Regions from separate parts of the Actinoplanes sp. NPDC051475 genome, predicted to be linked through region 2. Evidence: predicted binding sites of a transcription regulator. Region 2 holds the regulator's gene; the other holds the start of a gene.
What was found. Region 2 encodes HrcA, which represses chaperone genes, less so after heat shock. Its sites were predicted from a motif close to GGTTNGCACNCTCNNNNNGAGNGTGCNAACC; they were not measured.

Region 1 (6,847 bases), on a different contig from region 2:
GTGGGGCGCGGGCGAGGACGCGCCGGGTGAAACCGACGCTGTCGGGACGGGTCACGGCGGTGTCGGCCAGAACCACCTCGGCCGGCCTTTCAGCCAGACGGATCATGGCCTCGGTCTCGCTCACCGCTGTCCGAACCACCCCGGTCATGCCGAGCCGGGCCGCGGTGGACGCGACGGTCTGGGCCGCCAGTGGGGTACGGACGCACACGAGGACGGTACGCACAGTGATCCTCCTTCTCTCTCAGAGGAGATCACGCGAGGGCCGCAGCATTACGCGCTTTAGATGGAAAAAATGGGAAAGATCGGTACGGCTTTCGGCACCAGTGAGATACGGCAGGCGAAGACATCGACAACTCGTGTGTGATCCGACGTTTGCCGGGGTACACGGGCGGCAGGCCTGAGTCAGGCCCTTCATGACAACACTCCGCGGTGCCGCGCGGGAGGAGGGTGTTGATGTCGAACGTTCGTAGACTGCCCGGGCCCATCGCCGACCTTTGGGACTGGCAGCGACTCGGCCTGTGCAGGGGGCGCGACAGCGCCCAGTTCTTCCACCCCGACGGCGAGCGCGGATCTTCCCGCAATCGCCGGGAGGCGAAGGCCAAGGCCATGTGCGGCGCATGCCCGGTACGGGCCGAGTGCGCCGCCCACGCGCTGGCTGTCCGTGAGCCTTACGGCGTCTGGGGAGGTTTCAGCGAAGCGGAGCGGCTGCGGCTGCTCGCGGTCGGCTGGGATGACCTTGCCGATCGGCATCACGGACGGGTCGACCTTGCCCGGCTCGAGGCACGCCTCGGCCGGCCCCACAAGTCCACGGTGCCGGCACAACGGCAAGCACCGGCGGCCTGACGCCGCCCGACGCGCGGCATCACCACCACACACCTGACGACGCGGTTCCCGGCCGGGAGCCGCGTCGGCGTTTGTAACGGCATGTCAGCCGCATCGGTGAACATGCAAGCCACCGTATGAGCGAACTTCCCCTTGACGTCGGACGAAAAGTGCGGCTTTCGCGTGACACCCGATCAACCGGTTGTGTCCGCCCATCCCGCCCGCCGCGACTCCCCGGTGATGCATCCTGCCTGGTCAGCCGCGTGCCGCCAGCGTGACCATCCGATTTGCGCACGCACAAGCCGCGCACGGCGGGCTTGACGGCAAGCCCGATTGGCACACCGACCCCAGCGGCACATCGCGACGCCGGCGCCGAGGGCACCGACGCCGGCGACAACGACGACGCGATCCGGGTGCGGCGCAAACGGGCGTGCGGGCGTTCCGCGCAGCGATCCGGGTAGACCGGGCAGGACGACGTTCGGTTCGCCCTGGGGGGCGAGCGCACCAGGACGCAAGCTGGGCTCACTCCACGGTGATCTGCACGGTGTGCCAGCCCGTGGCGCCGTCCGGGGCTGGCGAGGCTCGGGTGCTCGTCTGCGTCTGGCCGTCGGCGTCCGTCGCGCGAACCCTCAGCGTGTGGTCGCCCGGCGTTGCCTGCCACTGGTGTGACCATTGGACCCAGGTGTCCGCGGACACCGCGGGCGCCAGCGTTGCCGTCGCCCAGGGTTGCGCGTCGACCTGGACTTCCACCTTGGTGATGCCGCGGTGCTGGGCCCAGGCCACGCCGGCGATCGTCACCGTTCCCGGTTTGCGGCGGGCGCCGTCGCGGGGTGTGTCGATGCGGGACTGCGTCTTGATGGGTGCCTGGGCCGACCAGCCCCGGGGCACCCAGTACGCGTCGAAGTCAGCGAACCGGGTCAGCTCGATCTCGGTGATCCACTTGCAGGCGGAGACGTAGCCGTACAGGCCGGGGACGACCATGCGGACCGGGAAGCCGTGGGGCACCGGGAGGGGCCGGCCGTTCATGCCGATGGCGAGGAGGGCGTCGCGACCGTCGCGCAGGACGGATGCCGGGGTGCCGCAGGTCCAGCCGTCGACCGAGCGGGACACCACCTGGTCCGCCTCCGGCAGCGGCTGGGCCTCGTCGAGCAGGGCCTTGATCGGGGTGCCGAGCCAGAGCGCGTTGCCGATGAGGTCGCCGCCCACGTCGTTGGAGACGCAGGCGAGCGTGACGTAGCGCGAGACCATCGGGCGCTGCAGCAGCTGTTCCCAGGTGATGGTGAGGGGGTTGCGGACCATGCCGTGGATGTGCAACTGCCAGGAGGCGGGGTCGACCTGGGGCGGGTACAGCGAAGTGTCGATGCGGTAGAAGTCGGCGGCCGAGGTGACGTAGGCCGTCGCCCCCGGGACCTGGGCGCCGGGCGGGATCGGCGGGGGCGGTTGCGCCGGCGGGGGCAGCACCACGGCCTGCCGGGCGGCGGTGACCGCGCGGCGGGAGGTCAGGTAGCGGCCGCCGAAACCGCCGACGGCCCCCACGGCCGCCGCGATGCCGACGCCGACGAGAAAGCGGCGCCGGCCACCGTCGAGCGGCGGCGGAGCCGCCACGGGTGCGTCCGGAGAAGAGACGGAGGCGGCGAGAGCGATCAGATAGCGCAGCGCGGTGGCCGCCACCAGGCCGGCCACGAGGGAGGGCACCGCGGCGGCGAGACCCGCATCGTGCCGGGTCAGCGCGGCGACCACGCCGATGACGGTGAAGAGCGCGACCCCGCCCAGGGCGAGAACCCAGGAGCGCAGCGCCGCCATGCCCACCGCGGCGGCATAGCCGGCCAGCAGCACCATCGTGCCCGTGATGAGCGCCGTCTTGTCATGCGTGCCGAAGACGGCGATGCCGAAGTCCTTGACCGGCCCGGGAACGGTGTCGACCACCACGCCCCCGACGGCGAGAAGCGGAGAGGATTGCGGTCCGATGAAGGCGGCCACCACTTCGCCGAGCCCGAGCCCCGCCGCGGCAGCCGCCACCCCGGCCAGGCCTGCCCGCAGAAGGGCGGCCCGGAGCGAGGCGGCCCCGCCCGGGGCAGGAGCAGCGGGAGGACCGGAAAGCTTCACGCGATCCATCCTGCCGCGCCTGCCCGGGAATGGCTCTTACGAAGTCATGACGGCCGGTCGCAGTGGCGGCAACGCCGCGACCAGCGAGTCGAGCAGTTCCACCGCGCACCGCTCGGCCCGCGGCTCGGGCAGCTTCGGCACCCCGGTCGCGGGCAGGTCCCAGACGACCCGTCCCGGCGACAAGCTCTCCAGGGCCGCGTACCACTGCTGCAAGGGCTCCCTGAGCTGCACATGTGCGGCGAAGTTGCGCCGCCGGCGGGTCTCGTCCCCGTCGCGGCGGAGCTGCAGCGTCGCGATGTCCGGCAGGCTCACGAGGACGGCGTCGGCGAAGCCCAGCCGCCCGCTGCGGAACGCCTCCCGGGTGACCGCCAGCTCCCGGTCGAACTGCGCGCGCGGTGCGAGCCCGAGCGCCGCCATTCCCCACGCGTAGTGCAACTTCACCGGGTCGGTGTCGCAGAACGCGATGCCGTCCTCGCGTTCCAGGTCGAGGGCCGTGGCCCAGCGTTGCGTGCCGGCCCGCACCCAGTGGCGGGCGAGCGCGACGGCGTCCGCCGGTTCGCGGCCGGTCATCTGGTACTCGGCCACGTGTCTGCCGACGTACCGGCGGCACCAGGAGGTCTTCCCGGCCGCGGTGGGTCCCTCCACGACGACGATCATCCGCGCACCTTTCCCCGGTTCTGCATCACACACGAGAAGGGCGCGCCGCGGAAGCGACGCGCCCTTTCGCCGAAACTACCGGTCAGAAGCCCGGGCCGTGCTGGTGGCCGTGGCCACCGTGGCTGTGCCCGTGGCCGCCGCCCGCGGCGGGCTCCGGCTCGGCCGGCTTCTCCACCACGAGACCCTCCGTGGTGAGCAGCAGGCCGGCGATCGACACGGCGTTGGAGACCGCGTTGCGGGTCACCTTGACCGGGTCGATGATGCCGGAGGCGGCGAGGTCGACGTACTCGTCCGTGGCCGCGTTGAGGCCGTGGCCCCAGCCCAGCTCGGCGACCTTGCCCACCACGACGTAGCCGTCGTGGCCGGCGTTCTGCGCGATCCAGCGCAGCGGCTCCACCAGCGCCTTGCGGACGATCGAGACGCCGACCGCCTCCTCGCCGGTGAGGCCGAGGTTGCCGTCGAGTGCCGAGACGATGTGCGCCAGGGCGGCGCCGCCGCCGGGGACGGTGCCCTCCTCGACCGCGGCCTTGGTCGCCGAGATGGCGTCCTCGATGCGGTGCTTGCGCTCCTTCATCTCGACCTCGGTCGCGGCGCCGGCCTGGATGACGGCGATGCCGCCGGAGAGCTTGGCCAGGCGCTCGGAGAGCTTCTCGCGGTCCCAGTCCGAGTCCGAGGCCTCGATCTCCTTGCGGATCTGCGCGACGCGGTCCTCGATCTCGGACTTCTTGCCACCGCCGTCGACGATGGTGGTGTTCTCCTTGTCGACCACGACGCGCCGGGCGGAGCCCAGCATGTCGACGGTGACCTGGTCGAGCTTGTAGCCGAGCTCGGGGGCGATGAGCTCGCCACCGGTCGCGATCGCCATGTCCTGCAGCATCGCCTTGCGGCGGTCCCCGAAGCCGGGGGCCTTCACCGCGGCGACCTTGAAGGTCTTGCGCAGCGCGTTCACCACGAGGGTCGACAGGGCCTGGCCCTCGACGTCCTCGGCGATGATGAGCAGCGGCTTGCCGGCCTGGAGAACCTTCTCCAGCAGCGGGAGCAGCTCCTCGACGCTGGAGATCTTCTGGGTCGTGATGAGGATGTACGCGTCCTCGAGCACGGCCTCCTGCGCCTCGGCGTCGGTCACGAAGTTCGGCGAGATGAAGCCCTTGTCGAACTGCAGACCCTCGGTGACGACGAGTTCGGTGCTGAGCGCGGAGCCCTCCTCGACGGTGATGACACCGTCGCGGCCGACCCGGTCCATCGCCTCGGCGATCAGCTCGCCGATGGTGGCGTCCTGGGCCGAGATGGTGGCGACGTTGGCGATCGACTTGTGGTCGCCGACCTCGACCGCCTTGGCCAGCAGAGCCTTGGAGACGGCCTCGGCGGCCTGGTCCATGCCCCGCTTGAGGCCGATGGGGTTGGCGCCGGCGGTCACGTTGCGCAGGCCCTCGCGGACCAGCGCCTGGGCGAGCACGGTGGCCGTGGTGGTGCCGTCGCCGGCGACGTCGTTGGTCTTGGTCGCCACTTCCTTGACGAGCTGGGCACCGAGGTTCTGGTACGGGTCGGTGAGCTCGATCTCCTTGGCGATCGTGACGCCGTCGTTGGTGATCGTGGGTGCGCCGAACTTCTTGTCGAGGACGACGTTGCGGCCGCGCGGGCCGAGGGTGACCTTGACCGTGTCGGCGAGCGTGTTGACGCCGTGCTCCAGCAGGTGCCGGGCGTCGTCAGAGAAACTGAGGATCTTCGCCATGTGTAGGTCCCTTCACGCACCACCGCCCTGGCCCCAGGTGCGGGCCAGGGCGGGAAGCACTGTCAGTAGGTCACTTCTCGATGACCGCGAGGACGTCGCGGGCGGAGAGCACCAGGTACTCCTCGCCGGCGTACTTGACCTCGGTGCCGCCGTACTTCGAGTAGAGGACCGTCTCGCCGACCTTGACGTCAACCGGGATGCGGTTGCCCTTGTCGTCGATGCGGCCCGGGCCTACAGCGAGGACGGTGCCCTCCTGCGGCTTCTCCTTGGCGGTGTCGGGGATCACGATGCCCGACGCCGTGGTCGTCTCAGCCTCGTTCGCCTGGACCACGATCCGGTCCTCGAGCGGCTTGATCGCAACCTTGGTCGCGGTAGTCACGGGCATACCCTCCTGGGTACAGGTTTCGCCGGCCAGCTTCGGCCGATCTCATGCCTCATGCCACCGGGCGGGGCCGTCGTCGCGGGTGCCGGTCCGCCTGGCGCAAGCGCACTCCCCGGGACGGGGCGCGCGCTGGCACCCTCGGGTTGAGAGTGCTAATCGGAGATTATGCCGGAACTAGCACTCCGTCAAGGAGAGTGCCAACACGGCAGAATGACTCCCGTGGACCTCGAACTGCTCGCCTCCCTGCGTACCCCGGAAGGGTCCGAGGCTCTTGCGGCCGCGGCCGAGGTGGCCGGCGGAGATCCCTTGGCAGCGGCCTCGGCCCTGCGGTCGCGCGGTATCGCCGCGCCGCTCGCCGCCGCTGCGCTCACCCAGACCGACCTGCGGCGACGCGCGGAGAGCAAGTTCGGGGCCGAGGCGGCGGCGATGTTCTTCACCCGGCCCGGCTTCGAGCAGGCGACCCGCGCGGTGGTGGCCCACCGCCGCGCCGCCCGGCTGCGGGCCGCCGGCGTCGAGACCCTCGCCGACCTGGGCTGCGGGCTGGGATCGGATGCGCTGGCCGCGGCCCGGCACGGGATCCAGGTGTACGCGGTGGACGCCGATCCCCTGACCGCGGCGGCGGCCCAGGCGAACGCGGCTGCCGCCGGCCTCGCCGAGCTGGTGACCGTGGAGTGCGCGGACGCCACCACGGTCGAGGTGGAGAAGTTCGACGCGGTCTTCGCCGATCCGGCCCGCCGCCGCGCGGGTCGTGGCCGGGTCATGGACCCGCAGTCGTGGTCGCCACCGTGGGACTTCATCGCGGCGCTGCCCGGGCGGGTGCCGCGGACGGTGTTGAAGCTGGCACCCGGCATCGACCATGCCCTGCTGCCACCGGGCGCCGAGGGCGAATGGGTCAGCGTCCACGGCGACCTGGTCGAGGCGGCGTTCTGGTGCGGGCCGCTCGCGGAATTCGCACGGCGGGCGAGTCTATTGCCGTCGGGGGCCGGGCTGCACGGCTCGGGGTTCGAAGCGGCGCCGGTCGGACCGGTGGGCCGGTTCCTGTACGACCCGGATCCGGCGGTCGTCCGCTCGCACCTCGTCGCCGAATTCGCGGCGGAGATCGGCGGCCGGCTCGCCGACCCGGAGATCGCGTACGTCCACACCGACGA
Region 2 (6,847 bases):
CGGGGCAGCACGGTGGCGCTGATCACGGCCGGGATCACGCCGAGGCGGACCTCGGAGAAGGCGAACGTGGCGTCCCGCACGCAGACCGCGAGGTCGGCGGCGGCGACGAGACCCAGGCCGCCGGCGCGGGCCGGACCGGCCACCCGGGCGACGACGGGTTTGGGGAATTCCCAGATCGCCGCGAGCACGTCGGCGAGCAGCTCGGCCGGGACCCGGCCGTTCTCCCGCGCCTCGGCGGTCTCCTTCAGGTCGGCCCCCGAGCAGAACACCGGGCCGGAATGGGAGAGCACCACGGCCCGGACGGCGGCGTCGGTCAGGGCGGCGCCGAGGGCGTCGAGCAGCTCGCGCATGAGCGGCGTGGAGAGAGCGTTGCGGTTGGCGGGACTGTCCAGCGTGAGGGTGGCCACACCGGCGGCGGTGACGGTACGGACGAGAGCCATGCCGGAACCCTAACCGGGCCGGTGCACACTTGACGGATGCCCGGACCCCTTCCCGACGGCGAGCCCGTACCCAGCGACGGTTCGCTCCCGGAGTCCGCGCTGCGCGAGGTGGGTGCGCGCGGCTTCGGCGTCTACGTCCACGTGCCGTTCTGCGCGAGCCGGTGCGGCTACTGCGACTTCAACACGTACACGGCCGCCGAGCTCGGCGGGGGCGCGAGCCGGGACGAGTATGCCGGCACGGTGCTGCGCGAGCTGGAGCTGGCCGGCGGCATCGTGCGGGCGCCCGTCGACACGGTGTTCGTCGGTGGCGGCACGCCCACCCTGCTCGACCCGGGCGACCTGGGCCGGATCCTCGAGGGCATCGACCGCACCTGGGGGCTGACGGCCGACGCGGAGATCACCACGGAGGCGAACCCGGAGTCGGTGACCCCGGCGTCGCTGCAGGCGCTGCGCAAGGCCGGCTTCACGCGCATCTCGCTGGGCATGCAGTCGGCGTCGCCGGGGGTGCTCGCCATCCTCGACCGCAAGCACACCGCCGGGCGGGCGCCGCAGGCCGCCGCTGAGGCCCGGGAGGCCGGGTTCGACCACGTCAACCTCGACCTCATCTACGGGACGCCGGGGGAGACCGCGGACGACTTCGCCGCCTCGCTCAGCGCGGTCATCGAGGCCGGCGTCGATCATGTGAGCGCGTACTCGCTGATCGTCGAGGAGGGGACGCGGATCGCCGGGCGGATGCGGCGCGGCGAGCTGCCGTACCCGGAGGACGACGTCGCCGCGGACCGCTACCTGGCCGCGGAACAGGCCCTGACCGCGGCCGGCTTCTCCTGGTACGAGGTCTCCAACTGGGCCACCTCACCCGCCGCCCGCTGCCGGCACAACCTCCTGTACTGGACCGGCGGCGACTGGTGGGGACTCGGGCCGGGCGCTCACAGCCACGTCGGCGGGGTGCGCTGGTGGAACGTCAAGCACCCTTCCGCGTACGCGAAAAGGCTGGCCGGCGGAGTCTCACCGGGCCTGGGCCGCGAGCTGCTGAGCGCGGAGGACCGCCGGATCGAGGAGGTCATGCTGCGCTTGCGCCTCGCCGACGGGTTGCCACTGACGCTGGCCCGGCCGGAGGGCGCCCGGCAGGCGCTGGCTGACGGCCTGCTGGACCCCGCGGCGTACGCGGAGGACCGGGCGGCTCTGACGCTCCGTGGTCGTCTCCTTGCGGATCTGCTGATTCGCGAGCTTGTCTAAAGCCCGCGTCGGGGCACGATCGGCGCGGTCGGCTGAGTCCGGGCGGCGCCGTCGAGAGCACGGCGCCGCCCGCCTGCGTTACTTGATCATCGAGACCGTCATCGGATAGTTGTACGGCTCGTTGTTGTTGGCCTTCACCCCGGCGATGACGCCGATGATCGTGGCGATCAGCCAGGCCGCGATGCCGATGAAGATGCCGACGACGATGCAGCTGAGCACCCAGCCGACGATCGCGACGATCGACCAGAGGATCTGGAAGTTCAGCGCCTTGACCGCCTCGGCCCGGACGACCGGCGACTGGTTGCCCCGGGCGAGGAGCGAGACCAGCGGGGCGATCCAGCCGGAGCAGCCGGCGCCGAGGAAGGCGCCGGCCGCGCCGCCGAAGTGGGCGACGAGAATCCAGGTCTTGTCGTCGCCGCCGGGCTGGCCGTAGCCCTGCGGCGGGTAGCCGGGCTGGCCGTAGGCACCGGGGGCGCCGTAGGGCTGGCCGGGCGGCGGGCCGCCGTACGGGGCTCCGGACCCGGGCGGCGGCTGGTAGCCACCGGCGCCGGACCCGGGCGGCGGGTAGCCACCGGCGCCCGAGGTGGGCGGCGGGCCGTAGCCACCCGCACCCGAGGTGGGCGGCGGGCCGTAGCCTCCGGCGCCCGAGGTGGGCGGCGGGGTGCCGTACGTCGGGGGCTGGGGGGAGCCGTACGCGGGGGGCGGCGGCGGGGGCGATCCGGCTCCCGGGTCGTTGCCCGGATATGGGTTGATCGGCCGGGTGGGGTCCGAGGGATTCCCCTCACCGGGCGGACGCGGCGGTTCAGTCATGGCTGACACCGTAGGACCGCAGGTCGACACTGGCGAGAGCAACACCCGGGTGAGGTCGGAGAATAGACACTCGGCTAAGTGGCGGCAGCACTACCGGTCGATCATCGCGTGCGGGCCCGGAGCGACGTAGACTGGCACTCGAGTTGCGCGAGTGCCAGGAGGCCGTGCGTGTCGAGAGGCCGTGAGTGCCAGGAGGCGGAGGGAGGGGTCATGAGTCTCGATGACCGCAAGCTCGAGGTGCTCCGTGCCATCGTCGAGGACTACGTGGCCACCCAGGAGCCGGTCGGCAGCAAGGCCCTGGTCGAGCGGCACCAGCTCGGGGTCTCCCCGGCCACCGTGCGCAACGACATGGCGGTGCTGGAGGAGGAGGGCTACATCCGGCAGCCGCACACCAGCGCCGGGCGGGTGCCCACCGACGCCGGTTACCGGCTCTTCGTCGACCGGCTGTCGCGGGTCAAGGCGCTGAGCCCGGCCGAGCGGCGGGCCATCGAGCGGTTCCTCGCCGGCGCGGTCGACCTGGACGACGTCGTGCATCGCACCGTGCGCCTGCTGGCCCAGCTCACCCGCCAGGTCGCCGTGGTGCAGTACCCGAGCCTCTCCCGGTCGGCCGTACGGCACCTGGAGCTCGTCCCGATCTCCAGCACCCGGCTCATGCTCGTGATGATCGCCGACACCGGCCGGGTGGAGCAGCGCCTGGTCGAGCTGCCGGTGCCGACCAGCAACGACGACGTGCTCGACCTGCGGCGCAAGGTCAACGCGAAGCTCTCCGGGGAGAAGCTCGCCGACACGCCGCCGCTGGTGCAGGCGCTGGTCGACGAGTCGGCGCCGGAGAAGCGCAACACCATGGCGTGCCTGGCGTCCGTGCTGCTGGAGACCCTGGTCGAGCGCAGCGACGAGCGTCTCGCCCTGGCCGGCACGGCCAACCTCACCCGCGGCGGCGTGCTGGACTTCCAGGGCTCGCTGCGGCCGGTGCTGGAGGCGCTGGAGGAGGAGGTCATCCTGCTCAAGCTCATCGGCGAGGTGGAGCCGAGCACCACCCGGGTCCGCATCGGCGACGAGAACGAGATCGACAATCTACGGGCGGCGTCGGTGGTGAGCACCGGTTACGGACCGGGTACGACAATCGTTGGTGGGCTCGGCGTCTTGGGGCCCACCCGGATGGACTACCCCGGCACGATCGCCACCGTACGTGCCGTGGCACGCTACGTTGGCGATCTGCTGGCACAGAACTGACGCAAAAGCGACGACGGTCTCCGGCGCACAGCGCGGGGCAGACATGAGGACTCGAAACCCTGTGGCCAAGGACTACTACGGAATTCTCGGCATCAGCCGCGAAGCCACCGACGACGAGATCAAGCGCGCCTACCGCAAGCTGGCCCGTCAGTACCACCCGGACGTCAATCCGGATCCCGAGGCGCACGAGAAGTTCAAGGACATCAACGCCGCCTACGAGGTCCTGTCCGACGACCAGAAGCGGCAGATCGTCGACCTGGGCGGCGACCCGCTGGCTCCCGGCGGCGGCGCGGGTGCGGGGCCGGGCGGCCCCGGCGGCGCCGGCCCGTTCGTCGGCTTCCAGGACATCATGGACGCTTTCTTCGGTACGGCCGCCGGCGGCGGCGCCCGGGGACCGCGCCCGCGCACCCGGCCCGGCGCCGATGCGATCCTGCGCCTCGAGCTCGACCTGGTCGAGACCGCGTTCGGGGTCGAGGCGCCGATCACGGTCGACACGGCCGTGCTCTGCACCCAGTGCTCCGGGGCCGGTACGGCGCCCGGCACCCACCTGGCCACCTGCGAGACCTGCGGCGGACGCGGCGAGGTGCAGTCGGTGCAGCGCACCTTCCTCGGCCAGGTCGTCTCGTCGCGGCCCTGCCAGAACTGTCAGGGTCACGGCACGGTGATCCCGCACCCCTGCCCGACCTGCGCCGGCGACGGCCGCATCCGGACCCGCCGCTCGCTGACCGTGAAGATCCCGGCCGGCGTCGAGGACGGCATGCGCATCCGCCTGGCCCAGCAGGGCGAGGTCGGCCCCGGCGGCGGCACGGCCGGCGACCTGTACGTGGAGATCCACGAGCGCCCGCACGACGTCTACTCGCGCAAGGGCGACGACCTGCACTGCCGGGTCACCCTGCCGATGACGGCGGCGGCCCTGGGCACCCGGCTGACCATCAAGACCCTCGACTCCGAGGAGAACATCGAGGTCAAGGCCGGCACCCAGCCGGCGTCCACGCTGCGGGTGCGCGGCAAGGGCGTGCCCCACCTGCGCGGTCAGGGGCGCGGTGACCTCTTCGTGCACCTGGACGTGAAGACCCCCACCAAGCTGACCCCCGACCAGGAGCGGATGCTGCGCGACTTCGCCAAGACCCGCGGCGAGGACGTGGCCGAGCTCAGCAAGCAGGGCGGGTTCTTCTCGCGCATGCGGGACGCGTTCAACGGCCACTGACCGTGTCCGCGCCGCTGTTCCTCGTCGACGACCTTCCCGTCTCCGCCCGGTACACGCTGGCCGGCCGGGAGGGCCACCACGCTGCGGACGTCCAGCGCCTGAAGCCCGGCGAGGCGCTCATCCTCGCCGACGGCCGGGGCGGGTCGGTCCGGGCGGAGGTCACGGCCGTCGGCCGCGGCAGCGTCGACGTCGCGGTGGGCGAGCGATCGTTCGTGCCCGCCCCGGACCCGCGGCTGGTCGTGGTGCAGGGCATCGCCAAGGGTGACCGCGGCGAGCTGGCCGTGCAGGCGATGACCGAGATCGGCGTCGACGAGATCGTCCCGTGGGGAGCGTCGCGATCGGTGGCCCAGTGGCGCGGCGACCGGGGCGTACGGGCCCGGGAGAAGTGGGTCTCCACCGCCCGCGAGGCGGCCAAGCAGGCGCGCCGCCCCTGGCTGCCGGCGGTCTCCGGGGACCCCGACGTGTCCACCAAGCAGGCCGCCGCCCGGCTGGCGTCGGCGGCGGTGGCGTTCGTGCTCCACGAGGAGGCGACGGACCGGCTCACCCGGGCGAAGCTGCCGGCGGCGGGGGAGATCGTGCTGGTGGTGGGCCCGGAGGGCGGCATCAGCGACCAGGAGCTCGGCGCCTTCGTCGCGGCCGGGGCGCACCCGGTCCGGCTCGGCGACTCGGTCCTGCGCACCTCCACGGCCGGGGTGGCCGCGCTCGCCGTGCTCTCCGCGGAGCTCGAGCGCTGGTAAGCCGGCCGTCGGTCGTTCACGCCCTGGCGACCGCGGCCGCTGGTGACGGTCATGGGCGTGGCGCGGCACCGAGTGCCGGTGCCGCACCACGTGGCGGTCATCCGCAGCCGCACCCGCACCCGGTGCCGGCCGCCGCGATGCGTCGAGCGCTGCGCCGGCGGTGCAGCCACCACATGCCCAGCGCTGCGACGGCGAGGCCGGCGGCCACGGCGAGGAGCGTGTGCTTGAGGACGGCCGCGCCTGCGCCGGTGACGACGCCCGCGGCGATGAGCAGCGGGATGGCGCAGCAGGCGGCGCACGCGAGGGCGGCGAGGCCTGCGGTGATCTTGCTCCGGGTCGGCGGCAGGGTGTCGACCGCCGGCACGTGGCGGTGGCCGCGGCTGGTGGGCTGATGGCCGGTCAGACGTCCGGGCGTGGGTCGCGGCGACCGCTCGACGCCGTGTACCGCCGTGACGAAAAGGTCGTCGGACTCGGCCGTCGGCAGAGTGCACGCATCGGGGATGTCGATCGGCATCACAGGCTCCTTCACCAGGGAGTTCGGCGCCGCTCCGGCGCCGTCCACCCGACGGTAAGCGTGTACCGGGGTACCGATTGCAACCCTCGATGCCGTGGCCGCCGGTCCCCCGGGAGCGGGACCGCCTGCTGACTGATAGGAAAGGCTAGCCTAAGCTTCCGGCATGGTCCTGACGCGTACGCCGGCGCCCGCGCGTCCGAGGCCGGCTGCCGGCGTCGCGGCCACCCAGGCGCACCGGGGCCTCGGACTGCTGGTCTGCGTGGCCGTGCTGGCCTTCGTCTGCCTGCTCAGCATCGCGGTGGGCACCCGTACCGTCTCGCCGCACACGGTGTGGGACGCGTTCTTCCACTACACCGACACCGATGACCAGTCCGTGGTCCGGGACCTGCGCTTACCTCGTACCGTCGTGGGGTTGTTGGCGGGTGTCGCTTTCGGACTGTCCGGGGCGGTCATCCAGGCGGTGACCCGCAATCCGCTCGCCGACACCCAGATCCTCGGCGTCAACTCGGGCGCCGGCCTGTTCGTGGTCTTCGCGGTCGGCGTGCTGGGCCGCACCGACCTGTCGCAGTACATGTGGTTCGGCTTCGCCGGGGTCGCCTTCGCGCTCACCCTGGTCTACCTGCTCGGGTCCGCCGGCCGGGCCGGTGCCACCCCCGTACGCCTGACCCTG

Region 1: groES (co-chaperone GroES) is a predicted target of HrcA. The motif match lies at 5,827-5,857, and genes of this name have one in related genera.

Annotation. Positions count from the first base shown of each region.
Region 1 covers NZ_JBFAZZ010000004.1:363,547-370,393, forward strand. Annotated here, with positions in the region: gene AB0368_RS11165 (helix-turn-helix transcriptional regulator) at 1-223, opposite strand, end outside; gene AB0368_RS11170 (WhiB family transcriptional regulator) at 454-843, shown strand; gene AB0368_RS11175 (molybdopterin-dependent oxidoreductase) at 1,345-2,862, opposite strand; gene AB0368_RS11180 (hypothetical protein) at 2,965-3,585, opposite strand; gene groL (chaperonin GroEL) at 3,668-5,317, opposite strand; gene groES (co-chaperone GroES) at 5,388-5,702, opposite strand; gene AB0368_RS11195 (class I SAM-dependent methyltransferase) at 5,919-6,847, shown strand, end outside.
Region 2 covers NZ_JBFAZZ010000012.1:234,013-240,859, reverse strand. Annotated here, with positions in the region: gene AB0368_RS24990 (enoyl-CoA hydratase-related protein) at 1-440, opposite strand, end outside; gene hemW (radical SAM family heme chaperone HemW) at 477-1,676, shown strand; gene AB0368_RS24980 (DUF4870 domain-containing protein) at 1,755-2,486, opposite strand; gene hrcA (heat-inducible transcriptional repressor HrcA) at 2,697-3,719, shown strand; gene dnaJ (molecular chaperone DnaJ) at 3,781-4,926, shown strand; gene AB0368_RS24965 (16S rRNA (uracil(1498)-N(3))-methyltransferase) at 4,929-5,663, shown strand; gene AB0368_RS24960 (hypothetical protein) at 5,761-6,177, opposite strand; gene AB0368_RS24955 (iron chelate uptake ABC transporter family permease subunit) at 6,341-6,847, shown strand, end outside.